Regions from separate parts of the Zhongshania guokunii genome, predicted to be linked through region 3. Evidence: predicted binding sites of a transcription regulator. Region 3 holds the regulator's gene; each other region holds the start of a gene.
The links. Region 3 encodes LexA, which represses DNA repair genes until DNA is damaged. Its sites were predicted from a motif close to ACTGTNTNTANANACAGT; they were not measured.
Positions count from the first base shown of each region.

Region 1: a site for LexA is predicted at 2,187-2,204, ahead of imuA (translesion DNA synthesis-associated protein ImuA). Genes of this name have one in related genera too.
Region 2: a site for LexA is predicted at 2,327-2,344, ahead of AB4876_RS03980 (YebG family protein). Genes of this name have one in related genera too.

Region 1 is NZ_JBFRYA010000009.1:113,311-117,601, forward strand. It holds gene AB4876_RS11760 (Y-family DNA polymerase) at 1-1,343, opposite strand, end outside; gene imuA (translesion DNA synthesis-associated protein ImuA) at 1,343-2,155, opposite strand; gene AB4876_RS11770 (acyl-CoA synthetase) at 2,265-3,821, opposite strand; gene AB4876_RS11775 (TetR/AcrR family transcriptional regulator) at 4,159-4,291, opposite strand, start outside.
Region 2 is NZ_JBFRYA010000002.1:278,901-283,191, forward strand. It holds gene AB4876_RS03975 (PD-(D/E)XK nuclease family protein) at 1-2,138, opposite strand, end outside; gene AB4876_RS03980 (YebG family protein) at 2,391-2,678, shown strand; gene djlA (co-chaperone DjlA) at 2,764-3,558, opposite strand; gene glyQ (glycine--tRNA ligase subunit alpha) at 3,695-4,291, shown strand, end outside.
Region 3 is NZ_JBFRYA010000001.1:510,173-514,463, forward strand. It holds gene topA (type I DNA topoisomerase) at 1-933, shown strand, start outside; gene AB4876_RS02350 (DUF6586 family protein) at 934-1,419, shown strand; gene AB4876_RS02355 (hypothetical protein) at 1,506-1,769, shown strand; gene AB4876_RS02360 (SulA-like leucine-rich domain-containing protein) at 1,847-2,266, opposite strand; gene lexA (transcriptional repressor LexA) at 2,271-2,873, opposite strand; gene AB4876_RS02370 (DUF6763 family protein) at 3,047-3,367, opposite strand; gene AB4876_RS02375 (mechanosensitive ion channel family protein) at 3,623-4,291, shown strand, end outside.

The DNA.
Region 1 (4,291 bases), on a different contig from region 3:
TGCCAAAATAAGCCCTCGGTGGTTTCGGTAATGGCTTCTGGTGGATGGCATAAGCAGTTGGGGCGAATTAGCTCGGTGGTGCTTGGGGCTGTAGTTTGTTGGGCGGCAACCGGTTTTAAGATCGGCTTTAACTTGCTTTGGCTAGGTGCCGATGCAGATGTATGAGCATCGCGCAGCACCCAATTTAATTCCGGTAGATGGGCGTCTTGTAAACTAAATAGGTGGCAGCGTTGGGCGCCTAATCTGAGCCTTAGCTTGTCTAATACCTGCGCGGCTTTTTCTTGATGCTTGCTGTGATTGGCGGTATCGAATAATTGATCGCTGTGTTGCTCATTGCCAATAAATTGCGTGCAGCTAAGGCTTAGGCTTTCTACTGGGCCCTGCAAGCTGAGGCGTTCTAGGCGTAGCATGACCAATTCAATCAAGCTGCGCCGATCAAAATGGCGATGGCTCAGATCTAAAGACCATGCTTCTCTGCTGCCATCCAAATAGTGGAAGGTCCATTCTAAGTCGCGGTTTAGGCATTGCCGCAGGCGTAGATAGTGTTCCAGCTCACTTAGCAGGGCCGAGATCGGAAAACGCAGTTGCTGTTTGCTGTGTAGGCCGCCGTCAAAATGACGCTGTGCGTGGAAGGTTTCTGGGGGCGTAAACTTGGGTCGAATGTCGGGCTGCTCGCCCTGTAATTTAGCCAGTACGGTGACGATGTTTTTGCCAAAGCGGCGCTCAAGGGCGGCGCGGGGCAGGGCTTGGATATTGCCCAGTGTGTGCATACCCATTTCCTGCAAGGTATTCAAGGTTTTGGGTGCCAGCGGCAATAGGCCAATGGGCAGTTCGCGCAGGGCATTGTCTAATGCGGTGCGGTGCAGCTGGCCCGCGCCATTCACTAAGTTCGCTGGGCTTAGATTTTGGTGGCTGAGCAATTCCGCCGCCAATGGCGTGTGGGCAATGCCCAGTTGCACGCTAAGCCCACGGCGCCGAAAGGCGCTAATAAACTTGCGGTAGAGCCGCGCTAAATTTTTAAATAGACGCAGTGATGCCCCCAGTTCTAGCAACACTGCATTGGGCGGGCAAAGGCAGACATCGCCGCTAAAACGGTAGGCCCAGAGCGCGATATTGGCTAAGTGCTGTTGCTCGCGTTGCTCGTCGCGGGGGCGAAGTTCAAGCTTGTTGCTCAGGCTCAATGCGCTAGCCACCGACATGCCCGCAGCGATTCCGGCCTGCTGGGCGGCGGCATTCGCCATTACAATAATATTGTTATTGCTTAGCGCTAACATGCCCTTTGTGTGCTGCGGGCCAAGGGCATCAAGGGGCAGGCTTGGCAGCCGTAGGCATAACCACAGCATTAGTGAGAGGGCTCATTATTGCCGGTCTTGCTAAACTGCGCTGCGCTGTCTTGCTGGTCTGTAGTAGCGAATAGGCCGGTATTGGCAAGTAGGCTGATTTTACGGCGAGGCTTAGTGGCGACAGCGGCGGATGCCCTGTTATAAACCGGCCACTGGGTGGCGGCGCTTTGCTGCACATACAGGGCGGCGGGGCGGGCTAATTGCACTTGCTGGCCAGCGTGGCCGCCTTGCTGCTTAAGAATTTTAATGTGCAGTGCTTGTTTTGCTGCGCTCAAGCACAGGCGCAGCGGCGCGGGGGATATTTGCTGGGCCAAGGCGGTGGGGCGAAAATGAATATGCCAGCACTCGCCTTCTAGGGCGGCAATATGCAAGCGGCGCAGCTGTCTATCATTAAGATCGGCTTCGCTAAACCAGCTTAATACGGCGGCGTATGCGCCGCTGCGCAGTAGCTCTTCTGCGGCCCACAGTTGATCGGCCAAAGTTTTGGGTCTAACTAATAGCTGCCGGTCTATGGCTAAACCCTGTTCAGCCAAGGCTGGGGTATAGGGTAAGTAGGGCGGATTCAACCACGCCATAGGTCGGTCTGAAAGGTGTTCGCGCAGGGCGGGAATCAGCAGCCACAATTCGCCAATACCCTGCTCGCTCAATAATTCGGTGGAGCCGCTGCGGGGCCAGCCGCCGGTGTGCAAGGCGGTATCTAGAGGGCTAAATCCGGTGCTCAGGCGGTTGCTGGCCGCGACCGTAGTGCGGAGTTGCTGGCCTCGCCAGAGCTTACGCTCATCGAGTAATTGATTGAGAGAGTGGTTTTTCATAGCGCCGCACAAAATACATTAGCAGATTTTTACTGTATGCATATACAGTATATTAAGTGGCGCGAATGTCAATGCTACTTATACTGCTGTGCGGCGGCTTGGGGTGTTACTAGCCAATACTGCGGGCCTTGCCCTCCCAAAATGGCTTGCGCAATTCGGTCTTCAATACCTTGCCGGCACCGGAGATGGGAAGGGCGTCGAGCAGGCTGATGCTGCGCGGGCATTTATAACCGGCAATCAAGGTTTTGCAGTGGGCGTAAAGCTCCTCTTGGGTGATATTGGCGCCTGCTTTTAAGACTAGTGCGGCGTGCACCTTCTCGCCCATTTCTGCACAGGGTATGCCAATAACTGCCGCGCTGGCGATGGCGGGGTGTTTAACAATGGCGTTTTCGACCTCTGCCGAATACACATTTTCGCCGCCTGAAATAATCATGTCTTTTGATCGATCAACAATGAAGACATAGCCATTGGCGTCCATGTAGCCCACGTCGCCGGTGTGCATCCAGCCATTGCGCAGGGTCTCTGCGGTGGTCTCGGCTTGGTTGAGATAGCCCTGCATTAGGTTGGGGCCACGAACAATAATTTCACCTACTTCGCCCCGTGTTAGCTCAGTGTCGTGTTCATCCACAATCCGCACTTGCACATGATGTGCGGCGCGGCCACCGCTGCGCAGGCGACCGAACTCACGGGCATCTGCAGTGTGCATGGCGGGGGGCAGAACGGTCATTACCGCCGCCATTTCGGTCATGCCGTAAACCTGAGTAAGCGCCGCTGTTGGGAAATTTTGCAGGGTGCGATCCAGCAGCGGCTCCGAGGCCGGTGAAGCGCCGTAAACAATGTTGCGCACGCTGCTGGTGTTGAAATTGCCGAACTCAGGACAGTCGACCACCATCTGCAACATGGCCGGAACCAGCAGCAAATCAGTAATGCCGTGTTGCTGGGTGAGGGCTAATACCGCCTCGGGCCGAAAGGCCGGCAGAAAAACATGGCGGCCGCCACGGATCAGTAAACTGATGCTAACCATCATATCGGCAAGGTGGAACATGGGCGCGGCATGCAGGCCAACGGCCTGCTCGGCAAACAGGTGTTCGCTGAGCAGGGCAAGGCCAGAGCTGAACACATTGGCGTGAGACAGCATTACTCCTTTGGGCGCGCCAGTGGTGCCGCCGGTGTAAAACACCCCCAGCAAGTCATCGCCGCCAGCTTCGGCATCGGGAATGGGCGTGGCGGTGTCGATCAGCGCATTGCAACTGAGCATATCGGCCGGCGCGCTTTGCTCGCCGTTGTAAAAGATGCTGCGCAGTGAACGTGTGCCGGCCTTTATATCAGCGGCCTGTGGGGCAAAATTGTCGTCGATAATGAGCGCGACAGAATTGGAGTCATTTAAAGAATAAATAATCTCCGCATTGCTCCAGCGAAAGTTGATGGGATTCACCACCGCGCCTAGCCACGCAATGGCGAGATAGGCCTCTAGATAGCGGTCTGAATTCAAAGACAAAATCGCGATACGGTCGCCCGCGGCAAAACCTTGGGCCTTAAGCGCCCCCGCAAAGCGGACAACGCGGTCGTGAAGCTGCTGAAAGCTTTGCTGCCGATCACCCTGAATAGTGGCGATAGCATTGGGCTGTTGCTGTACGGCGCGGTGTAGGCCTTGGGTAAATTGCATTATTGTCTCCGATCAAAATAGCTGCGTCCTTTGGCACGCAGCGCAGCGTTATGAGGATTTTATAAGAAGTGTGAGCTCATGTAGCGTAATGCCAGCCAAGAGCATGGTTGGATTGGTCGCTAATGACACCAAACCAAAGTCTGGCAAAGCTGATTAGGAGAAAGTATGCCGGTGTGAGTGGGTGCCTTTACGCTGCACGAGGAGGAGCTGAATATGTTGGAGTTGGCTGTGCAGGCGCTGGATATATAGGCGAGCGATACACTGTCGTATTGCCTAGTATCTTAGCTGACAATCAGTAGCGAACGATCATCGGGCCTCGATATCTCGATCGATTCAGCTAAGCTCGATAAGTGTCGAGCATACTGGCCATATCGTCGGCGAGGGCGGTTAACTGATCCTTGGGCACATTACGCTCAGCAAATGCCCGCAGGCCGATGATTTGCGTTTGCAGCAAGCGCGCCAGTCGTGGG
Region 2 (4,291 bases), on a different contig from region 3:
CACACCAAGCGAATCACGCGCTCTTTTTCAATATTTAATAAGGATTCGCCAAAGCGGGCGACGCTAAACTCTGGGCCTGCTAATGCCTGTTCACAGCAGCTGCGCACGGCGGCCTCTAGCTGCACGCTATTTAGAGCATCGAGAGCCGCCTTGTTTCTTAAACGCTCCCAAACATGCTGCATGGTGTCGTGAACCAAAATGCCCTGTACCCGATGATCTAAACCTTCGGCGGGCTGGGGGAACTCCCGCAGATTTAAGCGGTATTTTAAAAACGCGAAAAACGGACTGCTGGCGTATTCCTTGAACAGGCCGGTGCCGCCGCGAATACTGTCGCGCTGGGCAGGATCAATCGCCCGCACATCATCGCTGGCAGGTGTAAGCACTTGGCCGCTGGCTTGGTAGCGATTGCCAATCTCTCGCTGCTCGTCGTCCTGCCACTGAGGCAGCAGTGAACAGAGGCCTTGGGGACTGCCGACTTCGCTCTCGCGGCAGTGGCTAATTTTTACCAGCGGCGCCGAGGCTAATAAACTATTGAGCAAGGCGCGGTCGCGCTGCAAACACAGGCTGGGATCGCTGTCTTCTAGCCCCGCTCGCTGCTGTAATTCCAGTGGCAAAAATGGCGAGGGTTCAACCCGGCGCGGCAGGGCGCCGTCATCAAGACCCATAATCCACACTGCGTCAAAGCGCAGGCCGAGAGCATCGTCGTATTGCATAATTCGCACAGGGCAAGCCCAGTCGCGACTGACTGAAAAGCGTTTGGTACTGAGAATATGTTGCAGCCAAGACAGGGCGCTGTCGTGGCTCACCGGCCCCAGTTGTCGGTCGAGGGCGCGAAACACATCCATGGCCTGACTAAAACCTCGGCGGCATTGTTCCACCACGGGGTCGTCATCATCGGCATTGGGCCAGCCCGCACTGAGCAGCAACTGGTCAAAAAATCGCACCCACTCCGAGGGCAATTGCGCGCTCGGCATAGTCTTGAGCTGGGCGGCTAAATGGTGAAGAAAATCACTGACCTGCGGCTCGTCTTGCTCGATCTTTTTTGCCAAGGCCAGCGCGCTTTTGAGGGTGGTCTCTGGGCCGAGGCGATCTCGCCAACGCAAATCTAGCCGCGCCCGCACGCTGCGCGCCGCTGGCCAACCGCGCACAAAACGCGAGCGCAGCACGCGGCTAAATTGCTCTAGTGGCAATGCCTTAGAAGCGAGTGAGATCAAATCCCACGCTGATTTAATCAGCGGGTAAGACAAGAGTGTTTCGCTGCCATCAAACAGCCAAGGTTCACGGGTCTGAGTGTTTGCCGCCGGAAACAGGCCGCTGGGATAAAGCTGACGTTGCAATACCGCCTGCAATACCGGCTGGTATTGATTTATATCTGGCACCAATACCGCGAGCAATTTCTTGCTGTGTTCGCCCTCTGCGCTCAGGTAATCTCCCAACCACGCGGTGAGCGCTTCGCACTCTTGCTCTAATTGCGCAGCAGATTGAAAAAGCGGGGTGGCGCTAAAGCCGTCGATTGTCAGTTGTTTAATCGACAGTACTTCAGCGCACTGCTCAATAAAATGCCGTGGCGCAGGACTCAGACTTAACTCCGTGCTCAAAATTAATTGATCGGGCAGGTCTAGGCAGCCCCCAGCTAACATGGGCAATAAGGCCGCCGGCAATTGCTGGGCACTCAAGGCCTGTTGTTCGTCTAGCTTTGCCTGCAAATCTTGCTGCCAATGGTGAAAAGCTTGGTACTCTTGGGAAAATAAATAATATTCGCGGTCGCCGCTCAGGCGGTACTGAGCGTGGAGCTGAAAAGCGTCTACAAACTGGCGGGCAATCGCCATGCTATTCAGGCAGTTGTCTGGAAAGTAATCGCTGGATTCAATAATATCTCTGGCCAAGGCCAGCAGTTGAATAGGGCGCAGCACTTGCTTAGCCGGAAAACTGGCATCCCATAACTCGGCAAACCACTGATCCAAGGGCATCACCGTAATGGTTTCGATAAATGCCTGATCGTGACTGCCCCGCAGCTGGGCGATGCGCTCACGGCATTGGCGAGCGCTGGCGTCGCTGGGCATCAGCACCACACTGCGACCAGCAAAGGTCAGTAATTCCGCTATGTTGAGCTGTTCCAAATGCGCGTCCCTTCTCATTAGCGAGCCTTAATTTTAGCCGCTAATGATAACGCACTCGCCCAGCGAAAACCTGAGTGACTTTAGCGTATTCGCTCTGGCAGGTTCCTCATTAATCCTTCTAGCGTGGGGCCAAAAGGTCAAGTTAGTGCTACGAATTAAGAATATGCTAACTATGGGCCGGTCATGTGTATCGACTTGCGCATTAAGCTGTATTTATATACAGTACACAGCAACCGATAAATACCGTTCAACAAGTAAACGAGGTGGAGTATGGCGGTAGTAGCGAAGTGGATGTGTGACAGGGACAATACTATGTTTGATAACAAAAAAGACGCTGACGCCTATGACAAAATGCTGGAACTGGCAGAAGGTTTTAGTGCTTTGTTACTGCAACACATTCCCAGTGTCGACGAAGCCCGGGCTGAGGAATTTGGTATTTTCCTAGCCAAAAACAAAGAAGCGGTGATGCAAGCTTGTAAAGGCAGGGTAGAGGCGCTGGAAGAAATAAACGGCGATGCCAGTCCAAGCAATGTTAGCCCGCTAAGCGCTCAAGCGTAATAACCACTCCCACGCTCATTGCTTACATTAAGCATTGAGCGCTAAACCGTGGCGGTGCTGGCTGGTTAAGCTGCACCACTGCGGGCTATTTTTTCCGGCTGTTTTTAATCAACTCATAGGCCGCCTGTATTTCCTGGGCTTTTTCGGTTGCCAATTTAAGCATGTCTTCGGGCACACCTTTGGCAATCAACTTGTCGGGATGATGTTGGCTCATTAATTTACGATAAGCGCGCTTTAATTCCGCGTCAGTCGCCGCCTCTGTTACCCCAATCGCCTGATAGGCCGCCTTTAACTCATTGCCACGACTGGCGCTCGATTGCTGCCCGCCGGCACCGCGACCATGAAACTGTCGCTGGGCCATCGCCATATCGAGTAAGCGCTGAAAGTCCCGCGCTGAAATCCCGATATAACCCGCCACTTTTAGCAAGATATCGCGCTCGGCCGCATCGACGTCGCCATCTGCAAGGGCCATGGTCAGCAATGCCTCTAAAAGCATTTGGCGCAGCAGCGGCTGGGATTTAGCGACCAGCATAAAGTCTGAAATCTGCGGTTCTAATTCAAAACTGTCGGCGATGCCTTCTTTAAAGCGGCTAATCGCTTCCTCGCGCCGCGCCCCAACTAAACCAAACTGGGCAATAATCGCTTCGGCCTGCGCCACCTCGGATTCACACACACGGCCATCAGCCTTGGCGACATGACCCATAACCCGAAATACAGTTTCAAATACAATACCCTGAATACGCTCGCGTTGAGCCCCGTAATTAAAGCCCATCGCCTGCTTTAGGCCGCGATCGAACATCATACCGACGCCAAAGCCCAATAGCGCAAAAAGGGGGCCGCCCATCAAATAACCCAAAAATGCGCCGATAAATTTTGCCATTGCCAATAATCCTTTCAAATCTGAGGGCCGATCATAGCAAGTCGTGATGGTCGGCGGCCAGAATCATCCTTAGCCTTAGCCCACAGCCTCGCAACTCTGTATAATTCCCCTCTTTATTTATTCTATGGGGAACGCCGTGAGCAAGGCAGACGTCAGCACCTTTCAGGGGCTAATCTTGGCATTGCAACAATACTGGGCCGAGCGTGGCTGTGTGCTGTTACAACCACTCGACATGGAAGTAGGGGCCGGTACTTTTCATCCAGCCACTTTTTTGCGGGCAATCGGTCCGGAAACATGGAACGCCGCCTACGTTCAGCCCTGCCGTCGTCCTACCGACGGTCGCTACGGCACCAACCCCAACCGCCTGCAGCATTACTATCAGTTTCAAGTGATTATGAAACCTTCGCCCGCCAATATTCAGGAGCTGTATTTAGACTCACTGAAAATGCTGGGTATTGACCCCGAGGTTCACGACATCCGCTTTGTTGAGGATAACTGGGAATCGCCAACCCTCGGCGCCTGGGGCTTGGGTTGGGAAGTATGGCTAAACGGGATGGAAGTGACCCAGTTTACCTATTTCCAACAAGTTGGCGGCTTAGAGTGCTACCCCGTTAGTGGCGAGATCACCTACGGGCTTGAACGCATAGCGATGTACTTGCAGGGCGTAGACAGTATTTACGATTTGGTTTGGACCAGAGGTCCCGCCGGCGATGTCACCTACGGTGATGTGTTT
Region 3 (4,291 bases):
AAAACCCTAGAGGCTGCGGAAGCTGAAGAAAAGGGCATGCGCAATAATGTGCCGACGGGGACCGATATTCCCTGTCCGAATTGCGGACGCACAATGCAGATTCGCACGGCGAGTACCGGTGTATTTCTCGGTTGCTCAGGCTATGCACTGCCACCTAAAGAGCGCTGTAAACAAACGATTAATTTGGTGCCCGCTGAGGATTTTGTCAGCATTGACAGCGATGATGAGGAAGCCGAATCTAAGGTTCTCCGCAGCAAGCACCGCTGTGGTATTTGCAATACCGCAATGGAAAGCTACGTTATAGATACCTCAAGGAAGCTGCATATCTGCGGGAATAACCCAGATTGTAGTGGCCATGAGATAGAACAGGGTAGTTTTAAAGTAAAAGGCTATGAAGGGCCGCTAATTGAATGCGACAAATGCGGCGCAGATATGCAGCTAAAAACCGGCCGTTTTGGCAAGTATTTTGGTTGTACCGGTGAGGAGTGTAAAAACACCCGCAAATTGCTGCGCAGTGGTGAAGCCGCGCCACCGAAGATGGATCCGGTGCCAATGCCAGAGCTGCAATGCGAGAAGGTTGACGACCACTATGTTTTACGCGATGGCGCGTCGGGCTTGTTTTTAGCGGCAAGTGGCTTTCCGCGCAACCGTGAAACCCGCGCGCCCCTGGTAAAAGAAATACTGCCGCATCAAGCGGAAATTGATGAGAAATACACCTTTTTGTTTGCTGCACCGGCGAAGGACAAAGAGGGCCGTGACGCAGTTATTCGTTATAGCCGCAAAACCAAAGAGCAGTACGTGCAAACCGAAGTTGATGGTAAGCCCTCTGGCTGGTCTGCTTTCTATGAAAACGGCAAATGGGTCGTTCGTGAGAAGGCGGCAAAAGCTGCTAAAGCGACTAAGCCCGCGGCTAAGACTAAGGCGGCGAAGTAATTGGCCGGCTTAAAAGAAAGTTTCCGTGGGCAGTGTAATCTACATGTGTATTTTGCTGAGCAATACCTTGCCCAGCTAGAATCTGCCGATCCAGCAGAATGGGGCGGGCACATACGGCGCGCGACTGCCGATTCGCTAGTGTGGCAGCTCCAATTAGCTTATCAGTGCCATCTTGCCGATCTAATTGATCAGCAACCTAAGTTCGGCTTGGCGTTGCCGCAAGGGGTGTTTAATGCTCGCTCCTTTGTGGCCGCTGAGTTACCGCCAGAGATTGAGGAGCTGGCCGATCGCGAGCTTGAACCGGGTTGGCTTGCAGTGATGCAGAACTATGCCTTTGTGCAAACTACTGTTGCCAGTCCTGCCCGTCATGGGGTTTTAGCCTGGGATGGCCAGTTTGAGGTAGAGGCTGCACCGGATTTAGCTGCGTGTTTAACGGAGTTAAAGTCAATGATCGCCCGTCATCGCGCCACGTTAATGGAATACTAAGGTGGCGGTTGGCGTCAGGCTTTATAGATTTGATACAATAGCGCCAACGGCGTCGTGTTGGCGTTAGTAATATCAAGGAATCTTTTGTGCTGTCATATTTAGAATTGGTTGAACTCGCTAACGGTGACGTTGTACTGCAGCGCTCGGAAGGCGATGAAAACCCTTTGGTGACAATTCGTTTTTCCAAAGAAACGCGGGAGCATATCAATGGCTCTTGCTTGGAAATAGCCCGCGCCATGGTTCAGGCCGGAATTGAGGCGGCTGCTATTTCTGCCGATAATGAAGCCTTTGCTGACGAAGATGAGGCCGATTTGGAAGACCCCGAATTACAGACCAAAATAATCCACTAGCGATTTTTATTTCGTTTGTTTGCTCAACGCCAACTCCTTTGGTGTTGAGTCTGATGTATAGATGTCTATGCGTGAGGCTAGTGATTTTGCATTAGTATCACTAGGCACTCTGCGGCGCCAGCAAGCGCGGCCACTTCAAGTGACTGGCGCTCATCAGGCCGCAACGGCCGGTCCAGCAATATCGCCACGGTGTGGCTTTTACCGCGTTCAAGGGCGCGCACCGCAATTTCTGTTAAATCCCGCTCGGTATTTGAAACTACCTGTAGTATTTTCTGATCGTGCTGATGGCTAGATGCGCTCAGCAAGGGCTTTAAGGGGCGGTCAGCAACCCAGCACAGCCAGCGTTGATCGGAGTTGGCGCTAAGCTGAACTAACATAGCTGCAAGCAGTGGCCGCGACAGATGCGACTCACTGTGCATGGTGATTTCGGTGATCTGGCCAGCGGCAACCGCTGACTCAGAGTCGTAGTGTAGTGGTAGCTGTTCGATACAAGTCATGATTTTAACTCCCGCGCCGTAATACACCAACACTTAAGCCTTCGATGGCAAATTCTTGTTCACGTAAATCAACTTGAATGGGCTGATAGTCTGGGTTTTCGGCAATTAGAGAAATCTGGTATTTGTTCTTTTGCTGCTGAAATCGTTTAACCGTAACTTCGTTGTCTAGGCGTGCTACCACAATTTGGCCGTTACGCGCTTCGCTGGTGCGATGCACGGCGAGTAGATCGTCTTCAAAAATGCCCACATTAATCATGCTGTCGCCTTTTACCCGCAGAAAATAGTCTGCGCTAGGTGAAAAGATCGAAGGAGGCATGTCGCAGTAATCTTCAATATTGGCTTCGGCCAGTATTGGGTTGCCTGCTGCCACTCGGCCGATAATGGGGATTCCCAAGTTTTCCGGCAGGCGAATGCCTCTGGATGCGCCTGCAATAATCTCGATAGCACCTTTGCGGGCAAGGGCTTTAAGGTGCTCCTCGGCGGCATTGGGTGAGCGAAACCCCAGCACTCGTGCGATATCCGCGCGAGTTGGGGGGTAGCCAGTGTCGACGATGTGGTCTTTTATTAGCTGTAATATCTGGCTTTGCCGTGCAGTGAGCTTTTCCATAATTTCAGTATCTGTTTATCTATACAGGTACTGTTAGTATATACAGTGTTTCGGTGATGGCAAGTGTAAATGTATTAGCCGCAGATATTTTTGTATGGGCAAAAAAAACCGCCATATCGATGATATTGGCGGGTATTTGAGGTTGTTCGTTTAAGTCTCGATGTAGCGTTGTGTCAATATTCGTCAAGTAGGCCGTTAACGATATCCGATTCTATTTCAGAGAGCGGGTTGTTCCAGTTTTCGGGCACCATAGTGTCGTCGAGAAAGCGGTAGTCATCGTCGCTTAGTTCAAAGGCGTTGCGCCAATCCTCGGGCTCTTCGACGGTTTCTAAGCTTAATTGTCGCCAACTTTCCATATCGTATTGGCAGAGTTCACCGTCAATGAGTTGTACCTCCACAGAATCACTGCCGTCATCGACCGCCACTACTTCAAATAGTTGCTCAGTTTCAGTGTCTTTATACCATTTGCCAACTTGGGGTCTAATTCTAGCCATGATTTCAACCTCTACTAAAGCCTGTATCCAAACTAACACTTAAGAAATTGCTGTCTAGTAGGTATTTTTAGCGACAGCGCGGAAAAGCTAATAGGTTTTGCAGTGGGCCTTTTATACAATTCGCTGTATATTCAGTGGGCTAGCAACTATTTTTAATCTGTTTTTCTATTTGGGAAATGGTTTTTTATGGTGCATTTGCATAAGCCTTGCTGGCTTAGCAATGAAATTGTATAGAAATAACGATGGATTCGAGCAATGTTTGAGCAGTGGTGGAATAATTTTCAGCCGGACCAATACCCCTGGCTGGGCGATGTTTTTGTTGTCGTAATCATTATTTTAACGGCAAACTTATTTTTTAGCCGCTTAATGGCTCGCTTGGCGGTGAAGTTTGCTGCAACCCGGAATTTGTGGGATGACGCGCTGTTAGAAGCGGCCCGCAAACCTGCGCTGTTGATGATTTGGGCAGTGGGCGCTAGCCATGTATTAGAAATTATTGTGCGCTCCACGCAGGCTGAGATTTTTACTGCCCTAGAGTCGCTGCGCGCGGTGGCTGTGGTGCTCATTCTTGCTTGGTTTTTGGTGTCGCTGGTGCGGCAGGTTGAGCTGCGGCTATTGTCGGATGATTATTCTGCCAAGGACGAGCCAATAGACCGGACTACGGTGATGGCGCTCGGTAAATTAGTGCGCTCGGCGGTCATTATTGTGTCTGCGCTGATGGTGCTGCAAAACCTCGGCTACAGTATTTCTGGAGTATTAGCCTTTGGTGGTATCGGCGGTATAGCCGTTGGTTTTGCGGCAAAAGATATGCTCGCTAATTTTTTTGGCGGCTTAATGGTGTATTTAGATCGGCCGTTTTCGGTTGGCGACTGGATCCGTTCGCCTGATAAAGATATCGAGGGTACAGTTGAAAACATCGGGTGGCGC